Regions from separate parts of the Oceanobacillus iheyensis HTE831 genome, predicted to be linked through region 2. Evidence: riboswitches for the same ligand, from Rfam matches in the RefSeq annotation. Region 2 holds a riboswitch; each other region holds the start of a gene.
What was found. Region 2 has a riboswitch for thiamine pyrophosphate ahead of thiT (energy-coupled thiamine transporter ThiT). Riboswitches for the same ligand answer to the same signal wherever they lie in the genome.

Region 1 (9,942 bases), 750 kb from region 2:
TTGTGCGTCATCTAACACCATCCACGAACCAATATAACCAACAACTGTACGTTCGACTTCAACGACATAATAATACGCATGAGCATTTTCTATTAATTCTTGATAAAAAATATCCGTTGTCCAAGGTGTTTGAAAACATGCATTTTCTACATGTAAAACTTCAGGTATATCAGCAAGTTCCATTGGACGCATCGTTATATTATTCATTTACTTGACGTTCCTTCTGACTCTTTTGCCAATTCGCTTCTGCTTCTGCTAAACGTAGATAATTAGGAACGAGCTCATGAATAGCTTCCGGTTCTAAATTCATCCCTACAAGCCCTAAGTGCGAAGCTTTTGGAAGATGATAGATAGGTTCAGGAATAATTGCTAAATCTCCTAGTTCCTCTTTAATTAATTCTTTAAATTGTTCAATATCCGGACTCAAGAATACTACCTTTTCCCCCTGCTTTTTTAATTTATCCAGCATGGAGGTCATAAGTAAATTTTCTTCTTCAATCACTTTTTCAATTTTATTATCGTTAAATTGATATCCACCAGTAAATACTAATCCTCTCCTCGCATCAAAGAAAGGACATATAATTCCACTAAAGAACTTCCCTTGATAAGCAAGTACCTCTAAGCTAGAGACTCCTACTACTGGTATTTCTAAAGCCCATGCCATTGTCTTTGCTGTAGATAGGCCAATTCTTACTCCCGTGTAAGAGCCAGGCCCTTTTGCTACTACAATTCGATCAAGTTCTTCCGGTTGCATAGATACCTGTTGCATAAGACTTTCTACAGCAGGCATTAAACGAACAGAATGATTCTTCTTGATATTAGTTGTAAGTTCAGCTAGTATCTCTCCATTGTTTAATAATGACACACCTAATACTTGATTGGAAGTATCGATTGCAAGTATATTCATACATTAACTCCTAACCTTTTAATTCATTTACTACTTGTTCAAAGTGAGACCCATGAGGTTTCAAATCAATTACACGCATATCTTTATTTTCCGTATAATGAATAGATATTTCTAAACGATCCACGGGTAAGAATGGCTCAATAAATCCAGCCCATTCCACTACAGAGACTCCATTTCCATGAAAATATTCATCAAAACCAATGTCCTCCAGGGAATCCTCTAAACGATACACATCCATATGATATAAAGGCATTTTCCCACGGTATTCTTTCACAATTGTAAACGTAGGGCTCGTAATATGACGCTTAACTTCTAGTCCAGAAGCAATTCCTTTCGTAAACGTTGTTTTACCAGAACCTAGCTGACCTTCTAACGTAATAACATCACCCGGACGCAACGACTTAGCTAGTCTTTCGCCGAATGATTTTGTTTCTTCCGGAGAACCAAGCTGTATTTTCATTTAATTCACCTACTTCAAATGCGTATATCCGCTTTTCTTAAGCACTTTACGCATAGCATTATCTTCTATATAAACAGGATGCTTTTCTTCTTCTACAACACTTCCAATTACCGTCAATTGGGTATTTGTCTTCTCAGCAGCTTCATTTACAACAGCCCAGTCACCTTTAGCCACTGTCCCTAGGAGTTCAAAATCCTCTCCACCAGACAATTTCCACTGATATTGTTGCTCATACGTAAATTGATAAAAGGAAGGTGCAACTGGTATATCATTTTCACGTAATACAATGGACACATTAGAAGCTTCTGCGATCTCACTTGCCTCATTGGCAATCCCATCACTTACATCATTTAAAGATACTCTGTCCAGACTTTCTAGAGCTTGCGCAAAAGCCACTCTCGGTTCCGGTTTTCGATGCCGATGAATATAAAAATCTTGATCAACATATCGGTTGTTTTCATTGTCGCTGGTCAGAATATGAAACCCTGCTAGAGAGTCTCCTAATGTCCCCGTAACAAAGACAATGTCTCCTTCTTTTGCATGCTGACGATATCGCGCTTTATTTGTGATCGTATATCCAATTACTGTAATAGAGATGGTTAATTGCTTACCGGAAACAGTATCTCCACCAATAATATCCATATGATACTTTGATGCTAAATCATCCATACCTGAATATATCTGAGATAGCTCCGCTTGAGTCCAATTCTTTGGTATTACAATAGATACTAAATAGAAACTAGGTGAAGCTCCCATTGCTGCTAAATCACTTATATTGGCCCCTAATGCTCGATAGCCGATATGATACGGTTCCATTGTAGAACGGGAAAAATGTACATCCTCTACAAAAGTATCTACTGCCGTAACAATATCCTTTGAACTACGAAAAACAGCAGCATCATCTCCAATTCCTTTTAACAGAGAAGGCTGTCGATAATATGTCGGCTTAATCGAATCTATAAAAGAAAACTCATCCATTTCACATCACCATTCTTTATCTTCACTACCAACTATCATAGCAAAAACAAAAGAAAAAAGAAAAAAATTGGACGACTAAATAATGTCTACAAACTAAAAAAACACAGGTTTCAATTCAAACCATGTGTTCTACAACTTCTAATATAATTTTCATGGCGGTCCGGACGGGACTCGAACCCGCGACCTCCTGCGTGACAGGCAGGCATTCTAACCAACTGAACTACCGGACCAACTTTTTTTACTTATGTATGGCATCCAGTATTTCAATGGTGAATCTGGATCTTACTCAAGTAATAGTAAATAATTTGGTTGCGGGGGCAGGATTTGAACCTGCGACCTTTGGGTTATGAGCCCAACGAGCTACCAGACTGCTCCACCCCGCGATATGACTTATGATATGGAAAATATGGTCATACACTTCTATGTGTTATACTTACATATTCTATCCAATCTAAGGATAAATTATCCTTGCCTGGCGGCGTCCTACTCTTGCAGGGGTAAAACCCCAACTACCATTGGCGCTGAAAAGCTTAACTTCTGTGTTCGGCATGGGAACAGGTGTGACCTTCTCGCTATCGCTACCAGACAATCCTTAAAATCAAGGACAAGTAATATTATATCCATAGAACTATAAAAAAGCAATACCTTTTTAAAACTTTTTTTATTTCGTCGTTTGTTTTTATAAAATAAATGCTAAGAAACGTTGATATGATTGCAAAACGAGTTGCTATTTTAAATTAGTCTCAGTTTGAAAATCTACATTTGTGCGTGTATTTAAGTTTTTTTAAGGGATCATGTCATTCGGATATCACCAAGTCATTATTATAATCCAAACTTTTTAAAACAATCATTACTTAGCATCGATGAAAATTGACTCATATGAATAATTTTACTTTTACGAAAAAATCAACTAAGATGTAGGTAGAATAAAAAAAAATCCACTAGGGGTGCCATTTTGGCTGAGATAAGATGCATTTCTTGATCCCTTTGAACCTGAACTGGTTAATACCAGCGTAGGAAAGTGGAGTTGGCGACTATACCTATTCTGTAGCTGTATATAAAACCACTCCATTTTGGGGTGGTTTATTTGTTCTTTATTCTAAATTAATAGGAGAGGAGAATTTTTGGTGGATGCTATTGCTAAGATTAAACAAGATAAACCGTTTATTTTTAATATAACCAATGAAGTTGCATCTAATTTTTCTGCTAATGGCTTAATCGCTATCGGAGCGTCACCTGCGATGTCTCATACTCCAAGAGAAGCTAAAAAGTATGGAGAAATCGCCGACGCGGTAGTGCTAAACCTGGGGACATTAACGGAAGACCGGGGAGAAGCAATGTTAAAGGCTGGAATGGCAGCAAACAAGAATGGGGTTCCAGTTATTCTTGATCCCATTGCAGTTGGAGGTACAGATTTTCGGACGGAGATCATTGATGACATACTTAAAACGGTAAAGCTAGCTGCAATACGTGCTAATGCTGGGGAAATAGCTGTGTTGGCAGGTAAGCTAGAAAAAGCAAAGGGGCCAGATTCCATTATTCAAGAAAACGAACCAGAAATCGCAAAAACTGTCGCTAAAAAATATGATACGGTTGTCATCTCAACTGGAAAAGTTGACGTTGTGACAGATGGTAAGCGAACTGCTTTATGTACAAACGGGCATGAAATGCTACAAAACATTACGGCTAGCGGATGTTTACTTTCATCTTTTGTCGGACCTTTTGTGAGTGTAGTTGATGACTTTTATCAAGCAGGTATATATGCTGTGACAAGTTATGGTATTGCAGCTGAATTAGCAATGGAAAAAGCATCTGGGCCTGGAACATTTATTCCGGCATTACTCGATGAAATATACTTTCTAACTGATGAAAAAGTAGAAAAATACAAACAAGTTCACGAACTATAAGGATATGTATCATTATCGAAGGAGGAAAAGTAATTGGAAAATCTTCTATTTGTCGAGACAGGAACAGGAGTAGATGTTCATGGACAGAACGTGAATATTGCATCAGAAAGAGCTGTAATGAATGCAATCCATAGCAATTCTATGCCAGGAATGAAGAAGATCTTACCAGATGCTGACTTAAATAAGATGAAAGTAAATGTAAAACTGGGTATTCCATTAGATACGGAAAAATTGGATCACGACAAAATAAAACAATTAATTCCTTATGGTACAGTCACTGTTGAGGTCTTACCTGGAGGCTTGGCAACAACTAGTGGGATTTTCTTGGAAGATCAGCAGGATAAAAACGATTTAATGTATATTGTTAACGCAGTTGTAGAAGTAGGCTATTAAACAAAATTAAGGGGGATTTTCTATGCTTTTTTCAGATTCATTGCGTGAGGCAACAAAAGAAAGCTGGCAGTTAAGTTTAAATCATCCATTTGTACAAAAGGTCGTAAGTGGTGATTTGCCACTAGAAACATTCAAAAATTATATTCTACAAGATATCTATTATTTGAAACATTACGGGAAGGTGCATGCTTTTGCGGCTGCTCATTCAGATGACTTTCATATTGCCGCTAAACTGGCAGAAAAAGCAAAGAAGACCGCTGAAGCAGAACTTACGGTGCATAAGGAGCACGCAGAAATTTTACAGATTACAGAAGCTGAAATCGAGAATTTCAAACCAGCACCGACTGCATACGCGTATACATCACATTTATACCGCGCGTCGCTGTCCGGAAGTTTAGCTCAAATTGTAGCTGCAATGCTACCATGTTATTGGTTGTATGCAGATATTGGTTTGACCTACAAGGATGCGAAGCCAAAGGAAAAAATTTACCAGAACTGGTTGAACACCTATGGCAGTGATTGGTTCCAAGAATCCACACAAGAAATGATTGATCTGCTCAATACTTTAGCTGAACAAGCAGGAGAAGCAGAGAAGGAAAAAATCAAAACACAATTTATTATTGCGAAAGAATACGAACTTGCATTTTGGGAAATGTCCTATACATTTGAAACATGGCTTTCGGAAAAACAACAAATCTAGCAGACTTTTAAATATACGGAATTGTAATAATAAGTGAACTACTTATAGATTGTGGTTAATATAATCAACCCATAACAGCTTCGTGTAAAATGTACGTCACCAGACAATCAATTCATTGGAAAGCTGGTGTCTTACGTTTATGATCGAAGTGTATCCTCTTATTGCTTTATTTAAGTGATGTAAATAAAGCAATAAGGAGGTTGCTTATTTATTATTGATTACATTTTCCTTTTCCCCCAACAATTATTTTAGAGCCCGTTTAGTTGACTAATAAAAAGTCCATGCCTATCATAATTCGCTTCATAAAGCACGTTTTTCAGACCGGAAAAATAGGTGAAGACACTTGATAGAACGGAGGATAAAGACAAGGCTGTGGAAGCGAGAAAGATATATAAAATAACCAGGATCTTTTTTTACACGTTCTGTCACTGCCTCTCTTTTTTGCCAGTTACAGCTTATTATAAGGCACCCTTCCAAACCATTTATAACGGCGAGTTGAAATAAAGCGGTATGCAGGATCACCAATTTTTTGTGCGAACGGTAAATAAAGCAATAAAGCTAAAGGGATAGTGGCTGGTAGTAAAGAAAGAATCTTGCGGACGGTATTAAACCCTGTCAGTATACGATTATCTTTTGTATACATATAGATTTCGTCATACATATTTTTATAGTTATTGGCTCTCTCTTTGATTGAATCACTTAATTCCTGAACAGGGTACCAGAAAATGGTGTTATTCCAGTCCAGACTTTTCAGTACTGCCTTCACTGTCCTACATAAAGGGCATTCAGCATCGAAAAATACAATATGTTTATTCAAACGATTTTTCTCCCTTCTGTTTCAGATGTCTTTTCTAGTTTAAATTGTTTTCCATCATTTGTTGATTTGTATATATTCCCTTAATAACTTCAATATAAATACATTTCCTTTTACTTCTTCTGAGTAAACCTTGTGCTGCTTTATAAATCAGATCATCTTACTGAGTAAATAATGGAAGAGCGTGTTGGTTCTATTGATTCTATTTTAGATGTAGTGGGCGATGCATTGTTCTTCACTTCCCTTTAAGTATTGAAGAAAGACGAGAAGTTTTGTACATCTGACTTTGAAGGTGGTCAAAAGACAGAACTCGAATTTAGAACCATGTACATAAAACATATTATCCTGTATGGCTCTGTTTTAGGTACAAGAGCAGAATTTAAACGAATGCTAGAAGAAATTTCAAAGAAAAAGCTAACCCAGTTATTGATCGTACATTTCCTTTTTGGTTTGTTTAGTAGCTTAAACAATGATAATAAAAATAGGAGATTGTGTGTTTTTTAGTTTTCTTTTACTCAAACAAATATTATAGAGCCACTATTGTAGAGCCCTTTTTTTCAACCCTAACAAAAAAAGAAAAAAGACGGATTAGATATTTAAATCTAATCCGTCTTTTCTTTCGTTGCCTGGCGGCGTCCTACTCTTGCAGGGGCAAAGCCCCAACTACCATCGGCGCTGAAGAGCTTAACTTCTGTGTTCGGCATGGGAACAGGTGTGGCCTCTTCGCTATCGCTACCAGACCTACAGGATGTAGGTCGTTCGGTGTTGTTCACAGGACGTGAACGGTTTTAAACGAACTTCCTTATTTATTTAGGATTGTACCCTAAAAACTAAATAAGAGTAACGTGACATCAATATTAAGAACTTAGATAAGTCCTCGATCAATTAGTATCCGTCAGCTGCACGTGTCGCCACGCTTCCACCTCGGACCTATCAACCTCATCGTCTCTGAGGGATCTTACTCACTCGAAGTGATGGGAAGTTTCATCTTGAGGGGGGCTTCATGCTTAGATGCTTTCAGCACTTATCCTTACCACACGTAGCTACCCAGCCATGCTCCTGGCGGAACAACTGGTACACCAGCGGTGTGTCCATCCCGGTCCTCTCGTACTAAGGACAGCTCCTCTCAAACTTCCAACGCCCACGACGGATAGGGACCGAACTGTCTCACGACGTTCTGAACCCAGCTCGCGTACCGCTTTAATGGGCGAACAGCCCAACCCTTGGGACCGACTACAGCCCCAGGATGCGATGAGCCGACATCGAGGTGCCAAACCTCCCCGTCGATGTGAACTCTTGGGGGAGATAAGCCTGTTATCCCCGGGGTAGCTTTTATCCGTTGAGCGATGGCCCTTCCATGCGGAACCACCGGATCACTAAGCCCGACTTTCGTCCCTGCTCGACTTGTAGGTCTCGCAGTCAAGCTCCCTTCTGCCTTTACACTCTACGAATGATTTCCAACCATTCTGAGGGAACCTTTGGGCGCCTCCGTTACTCTTTGGGAGGCGACCGCCCCAGTCAAACTGCCCGCCTGACACTGTCTCCGAACCGGATCACGGTCCTGGGTTAGAATGTTCATACAGCGAGGGTGGTATCCCACGGGTGCCTCCACGTAAGCTAGCGCTCACGCTTCAAAGGCTCCCACCTATCCTGTACAAGCTGCACAAACATTCAATATCAGGCTACAGTAAAGCTCCACGGGGTCTTTCCGTCCTGTCGCGGGTAATGCGCATCTTCACGCATAGTATAATTTCACCGGGTCTCTCGTTGAGACAGTGCCCAAGTCGTTGCACCTTTCGTGCGGGTCGGAACTTACCCGACAAGGAATTTCGCTACCTTAGGACCGTTATAGTTACGGCCGCCGTTTACTGGGGCTTCGGTTCAAAGCTTCGCTCCGAAGAGCTAACTCGTCCCCTTAACCTTCCAGCACCGGGCAGGTGTCAGCCCCTATACTTCGCCTTTCGGCTTCGCAGAGACCTGTGTTTTTGCTAAACAGTCGCTTGGGCCTATTCACTGCGGCTCCTCCTATGAAGGAGCACCCCTTCTCCCGAAGTTACGGGGTCATTTTGCCGAGTTCCTTAACGAGAGTTCTCCCGCTCACCTTAGGATTCTCTCCTCGCCTACCTGTGTCGGTTTGCGGTACGGGCACCTATGATCTAACTAGAGGCTTTTCTTGGCAGTGTGAAATCCGGAACTTCGGTACTCAATTTCCCTCCCCATCACAGCTTGAAATTGCCAGACGGATTTGCCTATCTGACTTTCTCACTGCTTGGGCGCACACGTCCATCGGTGCGCATTCCTTATCCTACTGCGTCCCCCCATCGCTCAAACAATCATGAGGTGGTACAGGAATATCTACCTGTTGTCCATCGCCTACGCCTATCGGCCTCGGCTTAGGTCCCGACTAACCCTGAGAGGACGAGCCTTCCTCAGGAAACCTTAGGCATTCGGTGAAAGAGATTCTCACTCTTTTTTCGCTACTCATACCGGCATTCTCACTTCTAAGCGCTCCACCAGTCCTCACGGTCTGACTTCGCAGCACTTAGAACGCTCTCCTACCATTGTTCGTAAGAACAATCCGCAGCTTCGGTGATACGTTTAGCCCCGGTACATTTTCGGCGCAGAGTCACTCGACCAGTGAGCTATTACGCACTCTTTAAATGGTGGCTGCTTCTAAGCCAACATCCTGGTTGTCTGGGCAACTCCACATCCTTTTCCACTTAACGTATACTTTGGGACCTTAGCTGGCGGTCTGGGCTGTTTCCCTTTCGACTATGAACCTTATCACCCATAGTCTGACTCCCAAGTTTAAGTAACTGGCATTCGGAGTTTGACTGAATTCGGTAACCCGGTAGGGGCCCCTAGTCCAATCAGTGCTCTACCTCCAGTACTCATCATCTTGAGGCTAGCCCTAAAGCTATTTCGGAGAGAACCAGCTATCTCCGTGTTCGATTGGCATTTCACCCCTACCCACACCTCATCCCCGCATTTTTCAACATACGTGGGTTCGGGCCTCCAGTCAGTGTTACCTGACCTTCACCCTGGACATGGGTAGATCACACGGTTTCGGGTCTACGACCACATACTATATTCGCCCTATTCAGACTCGCTTTCGCTGCGGCTCCGTGTCTTCCACTTAACCTTGCATGGGATCGTAACTCGCCGGTCCATTCTACAAAAGGTACGCCGTCACCCATTAACGGGCTTCGACTACTTGTAGGCACACGGTTTCAGGTTCTATTTCACTCCCCTTCCGGGGTGCTTTTCACCTTTCCCTCACGGTACTGGTTCACTATCGGTCACTAGGGAGTATTTAGCCTTGGGAGATGGTCCTCCCGGATTCCGACGGAATTCCACGTGTTCCGCCGTACTCAGGATACACTCCGGAGGAAATTCCTTTTCAATTACAGGGCTGTTACCTTCTTCGGCTGACCTTTCCAGATCGATTCATTTAAAGAATTTCTTTGTAACTCCAAAGGAGTGTCCTACAACCCCAGAAAGCAAGCTTTCTGGTTTGGGCTCTTTCCGTTTCGCTCGCCGCTACTCAGGAAATCGAGGTTTCTTTCTCTTCCTCCAGGTACTGAGATGTTTCAGTTCCCCGGGTCTGCTCCCTATACCCTATGTATTGAGGTATAGGTACTGCTCCATTACGAACAGTGGGTTTCCCCATTCGGAAATCCCCGGATCAAAGTTTACTTACAACTCCCCGAGGCATATCGGTGTTAGTCCCGTCCTTCGTCAGCTCCTAGTGCCAAGGCATCCACCGTGCGCCCTTATTCACTT
Region 2 (9,942 bases):
AGAGGCTGAAAAGCATGGACTAATTGGAGTAGTAACAGGGATGTTTGAAGTTACAAGTGCTGGTATTTCAGCGGCAATCATTTTTGGTGTAATTGGAGCATTAATATTTAAACCTAAAGGATAGGAGCTATAATTTATGACTGTAGGATCACAAGTAAAAAGCTGTTACGCTTCCATAAAAAGTATAGAAAGCGCCTTAGAGTCCTTACATGAGACCACTCGAAATACTGAATTGCAATCAGCTATTGAACAAGCAAATATACTTTTAGAAGAAGTAAAAAATGATATGAACAATCAAGTAATAAAATTGACAAAAGAGGAACCACAATATAAATCATAGGAGGATGTCATATGCCAGAATGGACAATTGTAATATTTCGATCCCTCACCTTGATTATTATTCTTTTCCTTTTAGTAAAGTGGCTTGGTACAAAACAGATATCACAATTTAATATTTTTGAGACCATTACAGGCATTGTGCTAGGAGGAATCGCTGCCGTCCATACCATGGATCCAAGTACTAATTTTTATTATGCACTGCTTGCTATGTTTATCTGGTTTATCGTGCCTTATGGAATGGAAAAGCTCTCCTTAAAAAGTAAACGAGTTCGAGATTTTACAGAGGGAAAAAGCACTGTATTTATACAAGATGGAAAAATAATGGAAGATAATTTGAAAAAAGAAGGGTACTCTACTGATGAATTGATGGAAAAACTAAGAGATAATAATGTTTTCTTAGCATCCGATGTAGAATTTGCTGTACTAGAGCCTTCTGGTACATTCAATATACTTCCTAAAAAAGAAAACCGACCTTTAACAGCGAAAGATTTAGGAATAGCAGTAGCGCCTGATAAAGAACCGCAAACAGTCATTATGGATGGCAATATCATGTTAGAACCATTAGCAAATGCTGCTTTAAATCCAGAATGGCTTCATACAGAACTTGAAAAGCAAAATATCACACTAGAAAATGTATTCCTAGGACAAGTAGACCATCAAGGTCAATTGTACGTGGATCTTTACGACGATCATCTAGCAGTGGCGACTCCAAATCAATCTGCTTTACTATTAGCAAAGATAAAAAAATCACAAGCAGATTTAGAACTTTTTGCCTTAGCAACAGATAATCCCACTTCAAAAGCTATTTATCAAGCTTGTAGTGAAAAAATGAACAAAGTCAAGCGTATTCTAGAACCTCATTTAAATTAAGAAAGACTACTATAAGTGTTAATTGATAATCAAGATTAGAATTAAATTCCGCTCGTCCATGGACTGGTCAGTATCGGGTTGCTCATATGCCGGTATCTCACCTATGCCTTCATCCCACAGGAATTCTTGTATCAAAAAACATTGCAGTGTGAAAATAGGTTTTTCAACGGTACTTAGGCACCAAGCTTATTTTGCGAACAAAAATAAGTAGTTCCGATTCATTCAGTACCCGATTTGATTACTCCCTATTTTCAACTGCTCTGATGTATAGAACTATTTTATTACCTTATGAAATACGTATCGCTACCTTCCCAAATTGTTTCCCTTCTTTTAAATACTCTAAAGCATCTAGGCTTTCTTCTAAGTTAAATACTTTATCTACAACAGGACGTGTTTCATATTTAATGTAATGATTTAATGCAGCCTCTAACTCTTCTTTACATCCCATCGTTGTGCCGATTAATTGGTATTGTCCATAGAAGAATGAACGTAAGTCAAAATCAATGACATCTTCCGTCGTTGCCCCGAATGTAACAAATCTTCCCCCTTTTTTCAGTACTGCTAAAGAGCGATGAAAAGTGGCTTTTCCTACACTGTCAATAACCATATCTATCGTCTCGTCCTGTAAAGCTGCTTCCCAATCATCCGAAGTATCCAATACAACGTCTGCTCCTAAATCCTTTGCTTTTTCTTGTTTATCCTTACTACGAGATGTAGTAATTACTCGTGCACCATGATTTTTAGCAAAATGAATTAGAAATGATGCAACTCCACTTCCCGCACCTGGAATAAATACAGTCTCCCCCGGTTGTAACTTACCTTTCGTAAAGATTGCCCGATAACCTGTAAGTGCTGCCAACGAAAACACTGCTGCCTCTTCCCAAGACAAATAAGATGGCTTTGGTTCTACTTGGTCTGAAGCAATTACAATTTTCTCAGCTATAGTTCCGTGATCAGGCATTCCTAAAATATCAAATCCTTTCGGAGGTGCATCACTATTTTGCTTCCATCTTAATGATGGATTAATTATCACTTCATCACCAACTTGTACGTTCTCTACTTCATCTCCAATAGAATCGATCACTCCAGCACCATCAGAGCCAAGAATTAAAGCTTCTTGTTCATCGCCTCTACGTTTCGGAATTGCCAAGTCTCTTCGATTTAAGCCAGCTGCCTTTAATTTAACAACAACTTCATTTGAAGCTGGTGTTGGCTCGTCCATATCTTTGATTGTTACTTGATTACGTTCGTGTACTAACCCTCTCATCAAAATCTTCCTTTCTATAAAAAGCTATTCATTTTTTCCAATTGCTCCATACTTGTTATATCTTCAGTAAATAAAGGGATTATAACTTTATTTTGATCTTGAAAATATTCATGAATTAATTTCATATACTGTTGTTCGTGCTCTTTTCTTCTTTTATAAAACGTGCCATCTACATTTTCAGGTAACACTTTATTTATTATTACAGTATCAACAAGAAGATGGTACTGTCCTAACAAATCGATGGCCTTTTTTGTTTCCAATATAGGAAGTCGTTCAGGATTTAATACAAATAGAAAGCCTGTTTGTTGTTGATCGAGTAAAATTTCTCTTGCTTTTGAGAAACGAAGCTGTCTTTCATGTAAAACATCGTATATTGGATCTTCTACAGGTGCTCCGTCATTCAATAGTTGCGAATAATTATCGTTCGTTTTCTTTCGTTTTTTTAATAATCCCTCTATCCAAATTCCCATTAATTCCGGTAGGGTCAACAAGCGAATCGTATGTCCAGTTGGAGCAGTATCAAATATTAGTTTATCAAACTGATTCCCTTCTTCCAAAATAATTGAGATTAATTTATCAAATAAAGCTGCTTCGTCTGCACCAGGAGAGGCTTTTGCAGTATCCAGCTGTCGATTAACCTCCTCAATCATTCCTACATGAACCACACCTTGAATATTTTCCTTCACGGATCGGATATAAGATTCAGTCTCTATTTCAGGGTCAATCTCTAATCCATAAAGGGAATTAGCTAATTTTTTTATTTTCCCGCCTATGGTGGTTTGAAATATATCCCCCACATTATGTGCAGGGTCGGTTGATATAAGTAATGTCTTATTGCCCTCCTTTGCTAATTTCCAAGCAATTGCAGCAGCAGAACTTGACTTACCTACTCCCCCCTTACCACCAACAAAAATAATACGTTTATGTAATACTTCCACACCAAATCCCCCTCTCAACTATTAGCAACAACGAATACCACTTAATGGAGATTTATCCATCCCCATTCGCAAATGCCAATCATGAAAATCTTCGATAATATACGGGTACAACTCTAATGTATAGTAGTAAACTGGATTCGGGATTCCAAGCATTTCCGAATAAAGTAATAGCAAAAAGAAATCATCCTCATTTCGTAATTCTCTAGCTACTTCATTACGATGCGGCAAACTTATGACTTCCTCATAATAAGAAATTAGTTTCTTTATATTTTCCAACATCATTATGAACACTCCTTTCTCTTATAGAAAAATGAAAATACTGCCTCAAAACCAGCACAACACGTAATGATTGTTCCAGTTATAAAGGCAGTATCATCCATGTTATTCTCTATCGAATGGATCATCTTGTTTTTTCGTTAATTCATGAAAGGCGGTTAAAGCAATCCAAATAGCAAATACAAAAATGATTGCTCCTAATACAAATAATAACATATTTGATCCGCTTCCAAACCAAGACCACTCAAAGAATACTTGTTGGAACATCGCATATAAGGTCATAAATATAACGAAAATCATCGGAATGAGTGTGACGAGATAGTTACTTCCTCTACGTTTTAACCAAATCGAAATAAGGAATAAACTTATCGCTGCTAGGAGTTGGTTTGCAGTACCAAATAATGGCCATATGAGATAACCACCAGACCCAAATCCATTCGGCCCTTCTGGAATCAGAACTAGAGCTGTACTGGATAACACGGCTACCGAGGTAGCAACATGTGTTTTTGTTAATGGCTTAATATTATATTCAATACCTAACTCTGCAATAATATAACGCATAAGGCGTACGGATGTATCTAATGTTGTCGCTGCAAAGCTAACAACTATGATAGAAACTATTGTTGTAGCTATTTCAGTTGGTATCCATAATCCTTGTGCCAGATTAGCTGCACCTTCAACAAAATTTCCTAGTCCAATTGCGTTTGCGTCTGAAAATGATGCATACGCTTGAGAAAATGCATCTGTATTTGCAAATAACGTTCCTACCGCAAGTATAGATACAAGTGCAAGTACTCCTTCACCTACAGCCCCAAAATAACCTACGAATCTTGCATCTGTTTCTTTATTTAATTGCTTCGATGATGTACCAGAAGATACCAGCCCATGAAAACCGGAAATAGCCCCACATGCTATGGTAATAAATAGTAACGGCAATAGACTTTTATCTGGGCTCTCATTAATAGCTGGAGCTGAAATACTAGGATTTGTGAAAATAAGCCCTAAATAAAGAATACCTAGTCCTACTACTAACTGATGTGAATTAATAAAATCTCTCGGTTGTAGTAATTTCCATACCGGCAATGTCGAAGCAATATACACATAAACCATTAGAATAACAATCCAAATTAAAAATGCCGTTGATACACTTCCTAACCCAAACAACCCTGCTCCATCTTCTCCACCCATAAAACGCACAAGATCAATTTGTAAAAAGTCAAATCTACTTGCTAAAATTGCCGTTAAATACATGATAGCGAGTGCAACTAGAGAAGGGATTAACATTTTTTTACTTCGTTTATAAGCAGCGTATCCAATCCAGATTGCTAGCGGTATTTGAATAAACACTGGCAAAACACTAGATGGATAACTAATAAATAAATTGGAAATTACCCATGCAAATACTGCATTTACCATTAAAACTAATATTAATATAATAAATAAAAATAATAGCTTCCCTTTTCTACCGATTAACTTATCGGCAATGGTACCGACAGAATATCCTTTATTGCGGACAGACAATGCTAAAGTCCCGAAATCATGAACTCCTGCTGCAAATACCGTACCTAATACTACCCATAGAAAAGCTGGTAACCATCCCCAATAGATTGCGATTGCGGGACCGAGTATTGGAGCTGCACCTGCTACAGAAGTAAAATGATGCCCCCACAAAACAAACTTATTTGTCGGAACATAATCCACACCATCTTTATAGCGATGTGCAGGAGTAACATAGTTTGGGTCTAACCGAAAAATCTTTTCTGCAACAAACTTAGAATAATAACGATAACCCAATATAAAGATAACAATACCAATTAGAGCAACAACGATAGCATTCAATTGATTACCTCCTTTTTGAAATATATTTGTATCAATTTATGTGTAAGCGCTTTTATTTAGTACAACCATGACTATTTTTGGTCAGTTTTTATGTACTATCTGTTTTGTAATTCCTTTTCACATTCAATTGTCATCACTCCTTTGTTTTATTATTAAAATTATTCTAACATATTCGACAAATTTGTATAACCTATTTTTATATTAAATTAGATAAAAAATACCTTCACACGTTTACTATTCTTCCATTGTTTATAATGGAAGAATACGTAACATATAAAGGTATCATAAAATAAGAATCTTAAAGAAAGATAACTCCTACGATTGTCGCTATAATCAATCCGACTATTACAGGGATAAAATTCTTTCGAACCAAATCCATTACAGATACACCACAAAAACCTGCTATTGCAATTAATGACGACCAAGCAACAATGGTGCCGCCCCCCGTCCAAATAGCTCCTAATTGACCGATACTGGCTAGTGTAGCAGCATCCACTCCTCCTGTCTGAAGAGAAGCAGCTAATGCTCCCGTTAAGGGCAAGCCTGAAAAACCAGAACCATCTAAACCTGTTATTATTCCAATGATTAACACACTGAAAGCAACTAAGAATGAGCTTTCTGGTAGATATTGCTGAATAGAAGCAACTAGATCAAATAATAATGCAGGTCCTTCTTCCACACCTAATATTCTACCTGAAAACTCGGGACTGCCAAGAAAGAAAAATCCAGCGATAGGTATAACTGGCCCCATAGCCTTAAAAGCAAATACAAAACCATTTGTAATATGACTCCCTACATAGTCTAATGCGTTTTGTTTTCCAAACGCTATTGTCGAGAGCAATAACAATATTACTGCAACTCCACCAACAAATGCAGCTCCATCACCACCTACTAATTCTGTATTCGCAATAAACTTACCATAAAGCATATACACGACTACAGCTAACAAAGCAGTTGGTACAATAACTGCAAAAAGTTTGCTCCATGTTTCTAACTGTTTCGTTTTGGGGTGGTGTAGAGAATGCTCCGATTGCTGCAGTTGTTCTAACTCCCTTTCATTTTCCGGATCATGTTTTGAGCGTATATGTTTTCGATAAAGTGTATATGCAATTGCGATAGCGACTCCACCAGCAACTAAAGAGAGAATGAGTGAACGGTCGGCAACAACACTTGTATCTATATTTGCAGCAGTTGCCGAGAGATTTGGAGCTACTTGAACGATATAATCAGATGATAGTGCCATGCCTTGACCGGCAATTGCAATTGCAACTGCAGCTACCATTGCTGGTAACCCCGCTCTAATTGCAGCAGGAACCAATAATGCACAAATCAATGGTACAGCCGGGGTTGGCCAAAAGAATAATGAAATTACATAGGTTACTCCTATTAATACAAAGAATGATACGTGTCCATTTACCATTACGCTTTGTATTGGCTGGATCATTCGCACATCGGCACCAAGGTCTTTTAATGAATGTAATAAAGCAAGCATAAATGTAATAATTAAAAATATACTAAATAATTCTTGCGCGGCGACTAGATTGGCATGAAAGATGGCTGTAAATCCTGAAACGATACTGCCATTAAAAACCCATGACAATATGAAAGTTCCTAATAAGGTCGGTAGTACAATTCCTTTCCGAAAAATCATAGTGATGATAATTACAAGTGTAAACAACCCATAAATGAAATGCGCTAGGGTTAATGTCATCCTACATTCTTCCTCTCCTTGAATGTACTATAGCCTATGCAAAGAGAAGTGTTTTCGCTACTGTAACTATCTTCATTTAATAATAAAAGTCTAAGGACTCTTGGTCCTCAGACTTTGTTTGTGTGAGCAAATTGTCTACTTTGTTTGAAGTAATGTTTTTGGTTGTTTATGGAATAAAAAGAATACAGCTACTGCACTCAGTACAAAAGAAGGTAACATATACGAGCCATTATACAGAAGAGAATATAACCATACTGGTTGCCCTTCTACTGCAGATTCAAAGAATACTATCCCTGCAATATAATGTGCAATAAAACGTGCGAATGAACCGATAAATACTCCTAAAGTAATTAAAGATAAGTATGATTTAACCTTATTTTCTCGAACATTTTTTTGTACTGATTTTGCGACAACTCCCGCTAAACCAATGCCAGTAAATGCAATTGCGTAATCGATGAATCCTTGCAATGGCACCAATACATACGCAGTCCCTATAGCAATTTGTAACATTCCCCATAGGAATCCTGATATTAAGCCGCCTTTTAATCCCCATCGAAAGGCTACAATGAATATTGGAATCATAGCAAAATCAATAGAGCCACCCTGTGGCCATATTTTTATTTGTAACGGAATTAAATCTAGTAATAGTGCAAGCGCTGTGAAAACAGCTACCTCGACTAAAAATAACGTCTTTTTTGTTGTCATTATCTACTCTCCCCTATTTTTTTACACAACAAAAAAGTAATGCCATCGGGAAGCTTCTTGATGGGACTGCATTATACAGTCATTGCTTCGCTCACACATTACTACTGTCCATCAAAAAGACTACAATCCCTACGCTAGTACTAACTAACAGGTTCAAAGGGTCAGAACATTATACGTCCACTCTCAGCCATATGGCTCCCCTTGCAGGCTTTTTTCTATTTACTTTTTTGCTATATTTTATTGTACGTTAATCTGGCTATTTATACAATAGTTTATAATTGAAGAAATGTCTCAACATCCTTAACACATAAGGAAATTGCCTCTTCCCAAAAATCAGGTTTTGTTAGATCTACTTGTAAATGTTTTTGTGCTAGTTCTTCTACAGTCATTCTTCCAGTATCTCTTAATAATGCGATATAATCCTCTTCAAAACTTCCTCCTTGTTCTTGAGCATGCTTGTAAATTCCTAGACTAAATAAGTATCCAAATGTATACGGGAAGTTATAAAAAGGTACTCCAGTAATATGGAAATGCATTTTTGAAGCCCAGAAGTTTGGATCATATTCATCCAATCTATCGCAATACGCTTCTTTCTGCGCTTCCACCATCAATTGATTTAAACGGTCTACCGACACCATTCCTTTTTTTCTTTCTTCGTAAAAACGTGTTTCAAACAAAAAGCGGGAATGAATATTCATAAAAAATGCAATACTACGCTTGATTTTTACTTCAAGCTGAGATAGCTTCTCTTCCTTAGTTGTTGAAGATTGTACAGATGCATCAGCAACAATCATTTCCGCAAAGGTAGAAGCTGTTTCGGCTACATTCATCGCATATCTTTGATTTAATCCATTAACATCATTCATGACATGTTGATGATAAGCGTGTCCGAGTTCATGCGCCAATGTTGCTATATTAGAAGATGTTCCAGAATAAGTCATAAAAATTCTTGTCTGCTCACTATTCGGAAAGCTTGTACAAAATCCACCAGGACGTTTCCCTGGTCTATCTTCTGCTTCTATCCAATTTTTTTCAAAAGCCATTTGTGCAAAGTCTGCCATTTTAGGACTAAATTTCGCAAAATGATTAACAATAAATGCTGCACCTTCTGAATAACTTTTCTTTTCTTCTTCTTTACCGAGTGGAGCACCAATGTCATAAACACTTAATTTATCCAACTCTAGTAACTCAGCTTTCTTATCTAAATATTTTACAAAATGATGTTTATTTTTTTCTATTGCATTCCACATCGCATCAAGCGTTTCTTGTTTCATACGATTCTTCTCTAACGGTTCTTTTAATACATTGTTCCATCCATAATGCTTGTATGTTTGTAGTCGAAATCCTGCCAGATGATTTAATGTTTGGCTAATTAAATCTGCGTCTTTCTCCCACGCTTTAGATATTTGATCAAATACATACTTTCTGTTTTTACGATCTGGATGATTTGCTTTATTCGCAGCCTGTCCAACAGAGTACGCTTTAATCTCTCCATCTTCCTCAAGTTCAACACTCATCTTCCCAACAATAGTACCATACATTTGATTCCATGCATGATACCCATCAACAGAAAGGTCATTTTTTAACATTTCTACTTCTTTCGCTAATTGTTTCTTTGCTTTTTCTCTTTTTTCCCTTAATACAAATTCTAAATCTTTTAATTCAGGTGAGCCTATTAATTCTTCCCATTCTTTTTCTGGAACTTGAGCTACTTTTTGGTCAATTAATGTAGTTAATCCTTCCATTTCAGCTGATAACTCACTTCGCTCTGCAACAAGTAGATTCGCTTGTTCATCTTTTACGTCCTGAGCACTTAAACAACTAACAAAAGCTGCTGCCTCACGAAATTCTTTTTGCAACTTCTCCAATTTTATAAAGAGATTAGTCCATTCATCTACTCTAATAATAGACGTATCGATTTGTGTAACTTGTTGTGATACTAAAGTTATATCTTCTCTTACCTGTTGAACATGATTCTGGTATTCCTTAGAATGGCT
Region 3 (9,942 bases), 920 kb from region 2:
GGAAATCCTCCTCCAGGAAATCCATCAAAAATCCCTCCAGGGAACCCGCCGCCAGGTCCACCATCAGGACCGCCGCCTGGGAATCCACCAGGGAACCCACCGCCGGGTCCACCACCAGGACCGCCGCCTGGGAATCCACCAGGGAACCCGCCACCCGGTCCACCATCAGGACCGCCGCCCGGGAATCCACCAGGGAACCCGCCACCCGGTCCGCCGGGGAATATGCGACCAGGATCATTGAAATATCCGTGTGGATTATTAGCCTCTGATTCATCTACTTCATAATATCCTTCTGAACTTTCGGGATGTGCTCCAGTGAATTGTTGTTGATTATAATCGTCGTGTTGGTTATTAAAATACTGATTTAACATATCACCAGGTAAATTATTATTTTGTCTCTGATCTTGTTGAGGTTGCTGGTGATATGGGTAATTATTATAGTAATCCATTGTTTTCCTCCTCAAATGCAAAGTTTCATCACAATAGCATATGGGATAAGAGCACAATTTGGGATACAAATTTAAAATATTGGGCTTATCCAATAGAAAATAACAATTTATATAGTTTGTCTCGAAGGGGACTAATACCAATATTTAAACTATGAGGCTTAGCTGAAAGTTATAGTTGTTCACAGGATAAATAACATTCAAGCAGAGGAGAATGAAAATCCCCACTAGGTTAAATTTCACTTTATAAGCGTTGTACAGCCTGTAAAATATGATCAGTTTCTGTAATGGCTGAAATAAAAGATACACCATCAGCTCCAGCTTGAATTATCTCTTGTGCATTGGTAGTGTTAATACCTCCAATTGCAACTAATGGAAGGGAAGGATGTTGTTTTTTTAAACTTTGAATCCATTCAAGACCTACCGCTGTCTTAGCGTCCTCTTTCGTATTTGTATCAAATATTGGACCAACTCCAATGTAATCGACAAGATCTAATGGGCTTTGATTTAATTCATTATTCGTAGATATAGATAATCCAATGATCTTATTTGGGAACTGTTTCCGCACAACCTCTACAGGTTGATCATCTTGACCGATATGAATACCATCTGCATCCAATTGTTTTGCTAAATCTACATCATCATTAATAATAAAAGGGATTTGAAAATCATGGCAAATAGCTTTTAAATCTTTTGCGAGTTCAACTTTTGCAGTTCCTGTTAAAGAATTCTTACCCTTTTCTCTGTATTGAAAAGCAGTAATTCCTGCAGAGGCTGCCTCTTTTAATATCTCCCGTGGGTCTCGATGGCAGTTTTGACTACCCATAATAAAATACTTTCGAAGCATATGTTTATCGAATTTCATAATGATTTATTCTCCTTCCGTAAGTTCCTGTGGCATTTTAGAAAGCGAATCAATGAATACAGGTAAAAAACTACCTGTACCATGAACATTTTCTTGATTAGCTGCATAAGAAGCAGAAAGTCCATAGAACGAGACCGCTGTCATTAATTGATCTTTTAGTGTGGATTTTGTGGTTAAGCACGCCGCGATAATGGAGCCTAATAAACAACCGGAACCAGTTATTGATGATAGGTAATGATGACCTGTACCATTATGAATCAAATGATTATCTACATAAATAACATCCGTTTCTCCGGTGACAACAACTGCAGTGTTATATTTTTCACTTACTTTTTGCGCAATAACATCTAAATTTCCGTCACCAATGGAGTCTACTCCTTTTGCTTCGAGATTGATATTAACGAGACTTGCTAGTTCACCAGCATTTCCTTTTATAACAGTTGGTCGAACTTCCTCTAAAATTTTATCAATAGCATTTCGTCTAAAAGAGGTGGCAGCAACACCAACAGGGTCTAATAATACTGGAATATTATGCTTATTCGCTGTTTTTCCAGCAGCAATCATAGATTCCAATTCGGTGGAAGTTAACGTACCGATATTAATTAAAACGGCATTTGAAATTGCCGCAATTTGTTCAACTTCTTCTATCGCTTTTGCCATAATTGGTGAACCGCCAAATGAAAGTAAACCATTGGCAGAGAAGTTCATTACTACTTGATTAGTTAGGTGATGCACAAGTGGTTTAGTGTCACGTACCTGTTTAATAATATCGACCTGCATATTTATCTCCCTTTCCTTAATATCTCCATTACCTTTCTCGAGTCGCCCAATGATTCGTTGGTCCATTACCATTACCGAGCTCAAATGATTTGGATATTGCAACAGTAACAAAGTCTTTTGAGTGTCGAACTGCTTCTACAATGGAGTACCCCTTAGCAAGATAACTAGTAATAGCAGCAGAATAGGTGCACCCTGTGCCATGGGTGTTTTTGGTATTAATTCTTTCAGCTGAAAATGTATGGATCTTAGATCCGTCATATAGAAAGTCTATTGCTTCCCCTTCCATGTGACCACCTTTTATTAATGCCGCATCTGCGTGGAAATGATCAACAATGTGTTTTGCCGCATCTTTCATATCTTCTACTGTTTCAATAGAATTTCCAGTAATAAATTCTGCCTCTGGAATATTCGGCGTCACTAGTGCCGTTTGAGGGAGTAAACTTTCTCTTAAAAATGAACGAGCTTCTTTATCTATAAGGGAATCACCACTGGTAGCAACCATAACCGGATCCATAACATAAGGTGCATTCAGTTTCTCTATTTTTTTTGAGATGATTTCCATCATTTGTTTATTGGCAATCATTCCCGTTTTAAAAGCGTGGATAGGCATATCTTCCAGGATAGCTTCAAGTTGGTCTTCGATCATATTGATTGGCATATGATGGACCGAAGTTACACCAGTAGTATTTTGAGCGACTACGGAAGTAATGACAGACATGCCATACGTTTGTAGCTCTTGAAATGTTTTTAAATCTGCTTGTATGCCAGCTCCGCCACTTGGGTCTGTGCCAGCAATCGTTAATGCACATGGTACATTCTTCATTTTTTAATATCCTCCTTTATTGAGGGCCACTCCTCCGTGGATATAGCCATTTCCCAAAATAAGTATTCTAATTGACAACTTTTTCGGAAAGCAATTTTCATATTTGTTTTTTCTTTTTCTGAAGCATGTCTTGCGTGTTCGTCAAGACGTGCACACATTTCTTCAACATCTTGCTCTGTATTTGCATAACATTGTATCCAAATTTGAAATGGATGATTATCCGATGGTTGCCATATTTCATTTATATATTTTCCGATCTCATAGTACGTCCAAGGGCATGGTAAAAGCGCACTAATTGCTTCTCCAGTAGTTCCTGTTTGGGCATGATACATCATATGTTTAACATAATGATCTCCTGTTGGAGGCAATGGCAGTTCTTGTAAGTCTTCGTAGTTTACATTAATATAGTCACAAAAACACAGATGAGCTTGTATTTCGTCATGTAGAGAAAACTGCATAAGCTCACTAAAGTAAGCAATGTCGTCCCGGTGATCGGCATTTCCGATGGCCATGCCGATTGTTTTCATAAACCCATTTAAATAAGCATAATCTGCTTGAACATAATGACGAACTGCATCTACAGGTAGTATTCCCTTTCCTACCCCTTCCACAAACGGATGAGCTTTTATAAGTGCAAAAATATCTTCGTTTTCCTTTCTTAGTTCTTCTGAGAAATTCATGAATAATCCCTCCTCTGAATGTGTGAAAGTTCTGTATGATGGACTCTAGATAATATAAACCAACCTATGCAAGCTCCTGAAACACTACTAACGATGAATGCTGGTAGAAATGCAAGTGCACCAACACTTGAGCCCATTAAAAAATTAGCAAAAGGAACGGCAAGGAGCGAACCAACTATCCCAGTACCTAATATTTCTCCTGTTACTGCTAAACGATGACGCCGCCATTTTCGATAAAGTATCCCTGCAAAAAAAGCGCCAATCATTCCTCCGGGAAAAGCTAGTAATGTTCCTAGCCCTAAGAGATTTCGAAGTAAACCAATCATTAAAGCAACACCAACAGCAGGTCCTGGACCAAGTAACACTGCTGCCATAACATTTACTGCATGTTGAACAGGATACGCTCGTGCGACACCAGCAGGGAACCATAATAACTGTGAACCAATCGTTCCAATGGCAACAAGGACAGCCATCAATGTTAAGACGCGGGTGTTTTTCACTTTATCTCTCCTTTTTAAAACAAACAAAAAACCAGGTCCAATTAAAGGACCTGGTTTTGGTATACTGAGAATGTAATCATCAAAATTATTGACTACTTCCCTACGCTGGTATTAACCAGATCAGGTCCATAAGAGTCGGAAAGTAGGTGCTTTCCTCTCAGCCCACACATAGTACTGGGCACCCCTAGTAGTTGCTTTTCGTATTTATTTACTTCATATTAACTGTAACAAAATAAATAAATTCTGTCATCTGAATACATAAAATTGGGATTCAAAGGGGACTGAGATAGATGCTTCAATTAAGAGAACTAGAATATCGACAAGGTGACCACATCTTGTTTTCGACGTTTCATTTAACGATTCAAGAAGGGGAAGTTGCAGCGATTCATTCCTCCTTAAATGTTAGGCAGATGTTAATAAAAATGATTGTTGGAGATAAAAAAATTAATAACGGTAGTATCGAATTAAATGGAATTACATTAAAAGATAAAGTGGAGTACTTTCAAGCGTTAGGACTTCAATTATTGAATAACGGCCTTTACGAACGGATGAATATAAAAGAATATTTTCGATTTATGGAAAAATTATATCAAACGAATGTCAATCATCAAGATTTGATTGAAAAATTACAATTACATGAAGTGAAGGATAAGCCAATTAGTAAATTAACAGAGTCTGAACAAAAGCGGGTTCATTATGGGAAAGCAATTATTCAGGATGCAAGTATTTATCTTTTTGAAGAGCCGGATTTAAATGTTGACTTAGAAACGAAACGAGTATTGGTTCATGTTTTAAACCATCTTAAGCAGAATAAAAAAGGTGTATTAATACTGACATCCAATATGGAAAGTGCAATTACATTAGCAGAAAGAGTTTACCGACTTAACGAGGAAGGGTTACAAACAGTTGAAATTAAAACAGAAGAAAACGAAGAGAAGCAAGAGATAGACGAAGTTTCAGAAGAAGAGTTAGGAAAGCAAGATTTTTCTTTTCAGCTAAATAAAATACCTTCGAAAGTAAATGACAAGATAGTACTACTTGATCCTCCAGAGATTGACTACATTGAAAGTGATGAAGGTCAAGCTGTAGTACATATGAAAGGGTCATCGTTTCGAACAGCATTTACGCTTCGTCAATTAGAAGAAAAATTAGAACATCAAGGATTTTTCCGATGTCATCGATCTTATATCGTAAATTTACAAAAAGTACGAGAAGTAATTACCTGGACGAGAAATAGTTACAGTCTTGTTTTGCAAGATAAAGAAAAAACTCAAGTACCTTTATCGAAAGCAAAGTTGGTTGAATTAAAGCAAATTTTAGGAGTCGATTAAGCTCCATTTAACCTATTAGGTACTCCATTCATCGGAAATTTAGTGCGAAGACCTTGATATAACAGTATTCTGAAGATGCAAATGAAAATTGGATTTTCAGGAGGGAATTACATGACTTCAGTCATTGAGGTAAGTCATTTAGAAAAAGTTTATCAAAATAAGCAAGCACTTAACGATGTAACTTTTCAAGTCGAGAAAGGAGAGACATTCGGTTTTTTAGGACCAAGTGGCTCAGGAAAAACAACCACAATAAAAATATTAACTGGACAATTAACACACACTTCTGGAATAGCAAAAGTATTTGGTGTACCAGTTCAACAATTAAAATCGCCAGCTCAACGAAAACGATTTGGAGTGGTTACAGATAATAGTGGTTTGTATAACCGTCTCACTATCTACGATAATTTAAAAACGTATGCGCAATTATATGATGTGCAAGAGAACCGCATTAATGAAGTGTTAGAGATGGTTCGTTTACAAAATGAAGCAAAGCAACAAGTTGCCAAGTTATCAAAAGGTATGACACAGCGCGTGCTCTTGGCAAGAGCATTACTTCATAACCCTGAAATATTATTCTTGGATGAGCCAACTTCAGCATTAGATCCCGTGAACTCGAAGCACATTCATGAAGGATTAAAAGAATTGAATAAACAAGGAACAACGGTATTTTTAACAACACATGATATGGAAGAAGCAGATCATTTATGTCATCGTGTAGCATTTTTGAATAAAGGTTCTGTGCAGTTATTGGATAGCCCTAAAAATTTGAAGAAGCAATATCGTGAAGAGAAAGTGTTGCTAGAGCTAAGGGATGGTAGAGAATTGGAATTACCTTTAGCCCCTTCTATTGCTAATGATATTCAACGATATATTTCAGAAGATCGTATAGAAACCATCCGCACAAAAGAACCAACTTTAGGGGATATTTTCGTAGAAGTAACGGGGAGGGAACTAGTATGACTTTTTCTGTAAAACGTTTTATGGCAATTTTTCAAAAGGATTTAAAAGACTTATATCGTAATATGTATGTCTCTTCAACGATTATCTTACCACTCGTATTTGCGCTCATATATGGACGGATGGATGTTGTTCCATTAGAAATTCATATATTTATTATCAGCATTTCTTTATCTATGGTAGGTGCCTTTCTTCAATGTGCAATTATTGCGGAAGAAAAGGAAAAGAATACACTTCGTGGTTTGATGCTTTCACCTGCTACCATTACGGAGATACTAGCAGGAAAAAGTGCCGTAACAATAGTTATCACATTAGTAATTACGTATATCTCTATGTTGATTTCAGGATTTTCACCTTCTAATCTTATACCGGTAATAGTAGGAGTTGTATTATCTCTTGTATTCTTTATTGCGCTAGGAACTTGGTTAGGATTAATCACTCGTTCTGTTTTAGAAGCTTCCATCTATATTTTACCTGTAATGTTTATATTTGGAATGTCTAATATGTTTATTGGGTTTGCAGAAGAATATCCTTTTCTGAAAGTGTTAGAATATACACCAGCTATTCAGTTATTTGAAATAGCGAATATAACGAACGGGACTATTGCCGATTATTGGCAACCTTTTGCAATTATTGGTGCTTGGATAGTTGTTGGTGCTGGATTAACAATCTTGTCCTTCAAGAAACGAATGATGGATTAATATAATTGCCACGTTTTATTTAATAAACGCAAAAGAATAGTTTTATAATTGACTGGAGTCCTTCGTTTGCTTAAGTAGCGGAGGACTCTTTATGTTGTGCCCGATAAATTTTGAGTCACTCTATAAGGGGTAGCGTCAGGAAAATGCGGATTTACAACGTTAAGGAAATTTTCAATATTAAAAAGCCTAATTTCTCAATTGAGAAATTAGGCTTTCATTGCTTCATTAAAGCGCCCGATTCTTAAAGATGTAACCTGTTTCCAATTTTTAAAAAAAACATTAAAGAATATTCACTCCTATTTTTGGAACAATACAATTGATTGTATTAACGAATAAGGAGGTTAATTAGAAATGGATAAACAAAAATTAGCTGATCATGAATCAATGGATTTACATGAAGTTATTAATTTCAAAACCCTGTGCTTAGCGAAATCAAAACTAATGCAAGGACTCGTATTTGATCAAGATTTGAGAGCATTAATGCAAACTTAGAAAGGGCATACATATGCTCTTTCTTTATGACTGTGTCTCCGTTGTATCGATGTTATGAATAGAAGTCTAATAGAAATAGGTCAAAAAATAATATCAGAAAGAAAAAGGTGATCAACTTCAGTGATCACAAAATGATTCCACTACTTCTAACATTGACTTTTACCTTTGGATTAACAAGGATATGCTCATAATAATTTTCTCCCTTTATTTCTTTCCATATAGCTGGATGAAAGGCAATGAGTTCTCTGCCTAATCCAAGTACGTCACTTTGATTCGCTGCAAGTTTTTTGAACAGAGCATCCGCTTTTTCAGTGAGAATCTTTGATAATCGATTTTCCAAAAAATTGATCATTTCCTGCTTATCTAAATGGTCTGGAGGATAGTCAACAATCTCTACGTCCAATTGCAGCATAATATCAGCATGTACCTTTTCTTTTTTTTCCAGCTTAAGTTTTCTTGATACGCTTTTTACATTATAGCTGACAGATCCGCCAGCTTTTTTATCTAACTGTTCTGTTAAAAGTGCTTTTTTGGATTGTGTTTCCATAAATAATAATAGCAAAGTACTTTCAGCAGGGGAAAGAAACTGTCCGGTAAAGCTGTGGTCATGAAAAAGAGCAGCCCCATTTATTTTAACTTCATTATCTTCCTCGTCCTTGCTCAGATAAGGGAGCATGAAATCTTTTCCTTCATCAAACAAATAGGTGCGAATCGATCTTAGTGTAATATCCTGAATCACCGAATGTTTTTCACTGCTGTGAATCAATTCGTACAGGTATTCCCCTTTTTCAACTTCATTTTCGGATATATGGGTAATTATCCCATTTGCACTGTTATCTGTCACAGCAATTTTGGCGTTTAAATCCACCCTTGGATCCCGGTAAAGAGGATCCAGCACATTGTAGATATCACCTTTGGCGACGTCGTTTCCTAAGATTAAAGTTCTTCCTTTTGCTGGATCGTAATTACCAGGTACGCTTTGATCAATTGTCATGCTTGCCTCTTTTATCGAACCTCCTTTTCCAGTTACCAGTTTATTCGATATGGATATTTCCCCCCTGCTTGACTCACTAATATTCATATCTCTAATAATTGAAGTTGTTTGATAATCACCATTCTCATCCAAGTCAAAACCTGATAAATACACAGTACGGGAATTCTTTAGAAATCTTTCATCCCAGCACCCAGCTAGTAATGGAAGAATAAAGAAGATCAAGAAGAGCTCAGTTTTTCTCATAGGTCGATGCCGCCTCTCTTTTAAAAATAATTGTTATTAAAAGCAGTAGGATAGGGATAATAATGCCGAAAACTAAACTTAAATGCTTTAACCATTTTTCAAGTAAGGTAATCTCCATATAATAAAATATTATCGAAACGATAAGGACGAATGTTCCAGATAGTATCACAGCAAATTTATGTTTGATATGGATTAATTTACTTATTCCCATACTTGCTGAAAAGGTGTAGCTAATAATAGTAGTAAAAACTATCAGACCCCAGAAAGAAAGAAATATTAAATCTAATCGGCTTAAAATTCTTATTTCCATCGCACTTAGTATATATAGAACCGGTTCCGGCGTGTTTTTTATTTCTTCAGGACTAAGCATTACGGTACTTAGAATCACAATATACGTTAAAAAAATGGTTACAAATAATACTGCTAAAAAAACTCCTTTCAGTGCTGAAATAGTTTTAGATTGCTTTATAAAAGCAAAATAAATAAGTAATGTTTCAAACCCTATGAAGGATATCATTGAGTCACTAGTGCTTTTAAGAATATTCCATCCACCACTGGAACCAATAGGGAAGAGATAGCGAACATCTATGTTTGGATCACCATAAACCAAAAACGTAATGAAGAATAAAAACAGAATGAATATGAATAGTAAAGAAAATAAAGATACCAAATTTTTTATATTACAAATACTTCCATAAATAAGTAGAACGAATGCTATCAAAAATAATATCCATGCTGGAGTTTCAGGGAGTATCCATCGTTTCAAGTTATCCACATATATAATGAAGATATAACAAATCACTGTGAGCAGGTAAATAATATATAAAAAATTTAATACAGTTCCAGAAGTTTCCCCAAAAATTACTTTAGAAAAATCAAATAAGGTAAGATTGGGGAAATTCCTGCAAAGTAACCAAATAAGCAGTACAATTAGTTGAATAAAAAATCCAGAAATTAAAATGGAAATCCATCCGTCACTGCCTGCTGCTTCATGTGTTTGATGAGGTAATGATAACAAGCCTACACCAATCATCGTTTGCACCAGCAGAAAAAATAAATTTACAGAACTAATACTGCTCTTCACTCTCATCTAGTTTCCACTTCCTTGATCGTTTTTCTTGCTTATAATG

Region 1: another riboswitch for thiamine pyrophosphate. It lies ahead of thiM (hydroxyethylthiazole kinase); the one in region 2 lies ahead of thiT (energy-coupled thiamine transporter ThiT).
Region 3: another riboswitch for thiamine pyrophosphate. It lies ahead of thiW (energy coupling factor transporter S component ThiW); the one in region 2 lies ahead of thiT (energy-coupled thiamine transporter ThiT).

What each region holds. Positions count from the first base shown of each region.
Region 1 covers NC_004193.1:672,258-682,199, reverse strand. Annotated here, with positions in the region: gene rimI (ribosomal protein S18-alanine N-acetyltransferase) at 1-207, opposite strand, end outside; gene tsaB (tRNA (adenosine(37)-N6)-threonylcarbamoyltransferase complex dimerization subunit type 1 TsaB) at 200-907, opposite strand; gene tsaE (tRNA (adenosine(37)-N6)-threonylcarbamoyltransferase complex ATPase subunit type 1 TsaE) at 918-1,367, opposite strand; gene thiL (thiamine-phosphate kinase) at 1,377-2,345, opposite strand; tRNA gene OB_RS03535 (tRNA-Asp) at 2,499-2,575, opposite strand; tRNA gene OB_RS03530 (tRNA-Met) at 2,652-2,728, opposite strand; rRNA gene rrf (5S ribosomal RNA) at 2,816-2,931, opposite strand; TPP riboswitch at 3,279-3,382, shown strand; gene thiM (hydroxyethylthiazole kinase) at 3,473-4,252, shown strand; gene OB_RS03515 (Lin0512 family protein) at 4,286-4,645, shown strand; gene tenA (thiaminase II) at 4,668-5,345, shown strand; gene OB_RS03505 (thiol-disulfide oxidoreductase DCC family protein) at 5,794-6,162, opposite strand; partial or broken gene OB_RS18850 (zinc-binding dehydrogenase) at 6,295-6,602, shown strand; rRNA gene rrf (5S ribosomal RNA) at 6,784-6,899, opposite strand; rRNA gene OB_RS03495 (23S ribosomal RNA) at 7,025-9,942, opposite strand, start outside.
Region 2 covers NC_004193.1:1,417,689-1,427,630, reverse strand. Annotated here, with positions in the region: gene spoVAE (stage V sporulation protein AE) at 1-124, shown strand, start outside; gene OB_RS07195 (DUF1657 domain-containing protein) at 137-340, shown strand; gene OB_RS07190 (DUF421 domain-containing protein) at 352-1,209, shown strand; gene OB_RS07185 (zinc-binding dehydrogenase) at 1,496-2,476, opposite strand; gene OB_RS07180 (ArsA family ATPase) at 2,491-3,414, opposite strand; gene OB_RS07175 (cory-CC-star protein) at 3,436-3,693, opposite strand; gene OB_RS07170 (carbon starvation CstA family protein) at 3,796-5,529, opposite strand; gene OB_RS07165 (hypothetical protein) at 5,828-7,240, opposite strand; gene thiT (energy-coupled thiamine transporter ThiT) at 7,376-7,945, opposite strand; TPP riboswitch at 8,054-8,157, opposite strand; gene OB_RS07155 (M3 family oligoendopeptidase) at 8,218-9,942, opposite strand, start outside.
Region 3 covers NC_004193.1:500,759-510,700, forward strand. Annotated here, with positions in the region: gene OB_RS02570 (hypothetical protein) at 1-224, opposite strand, end outside; gene thiE (thiamine phosphate synthase) at 691-1,311, opposite strand; gene thiM (hydroxyethylthiazole kinase) at 1,318-2,091, opposite strand; gene thiD (bifunctional hydroxymethylpyrimidine kinase/phosphomethylpyrimidine kinase) at 2,120-2,914, opposite strand; gene tenA (thiaminase II) at 2,911-3,594, opposite strand; gene thiW (energy coupling factor transporter S component ThiW) at 3,591-4,094, opposite strand; TPP riboswitch at 4,175-4,290, opposite strand; gene OB_RS02600 (LytTR family transcriptional regulator DNA-binding domain-containing protein) at 4,385-5,425, shown strand; gene OB_RS02605 (ABC transporter ATP-binding protein) at 5,537-6,385, shown strand; gene OB_RS02610 (ABC transporter permease) at 6,382-7,083, shown strand; partial or broken gene OB_RS02615 (spore gernimation protein GerQ) at 7,435-7,569, shown strand; gene OB_RS02620 (Ger(x)C family spore germination protein) at 7,700-8,812, opposite strand; gene OB_RS02625 (GerAB/ArcD/ProY family transporter) at 8,799-9,902, opposite strand; gene OB_RS02630 (spore germination protein) at 9,880-9,942, opposite strand, start outside.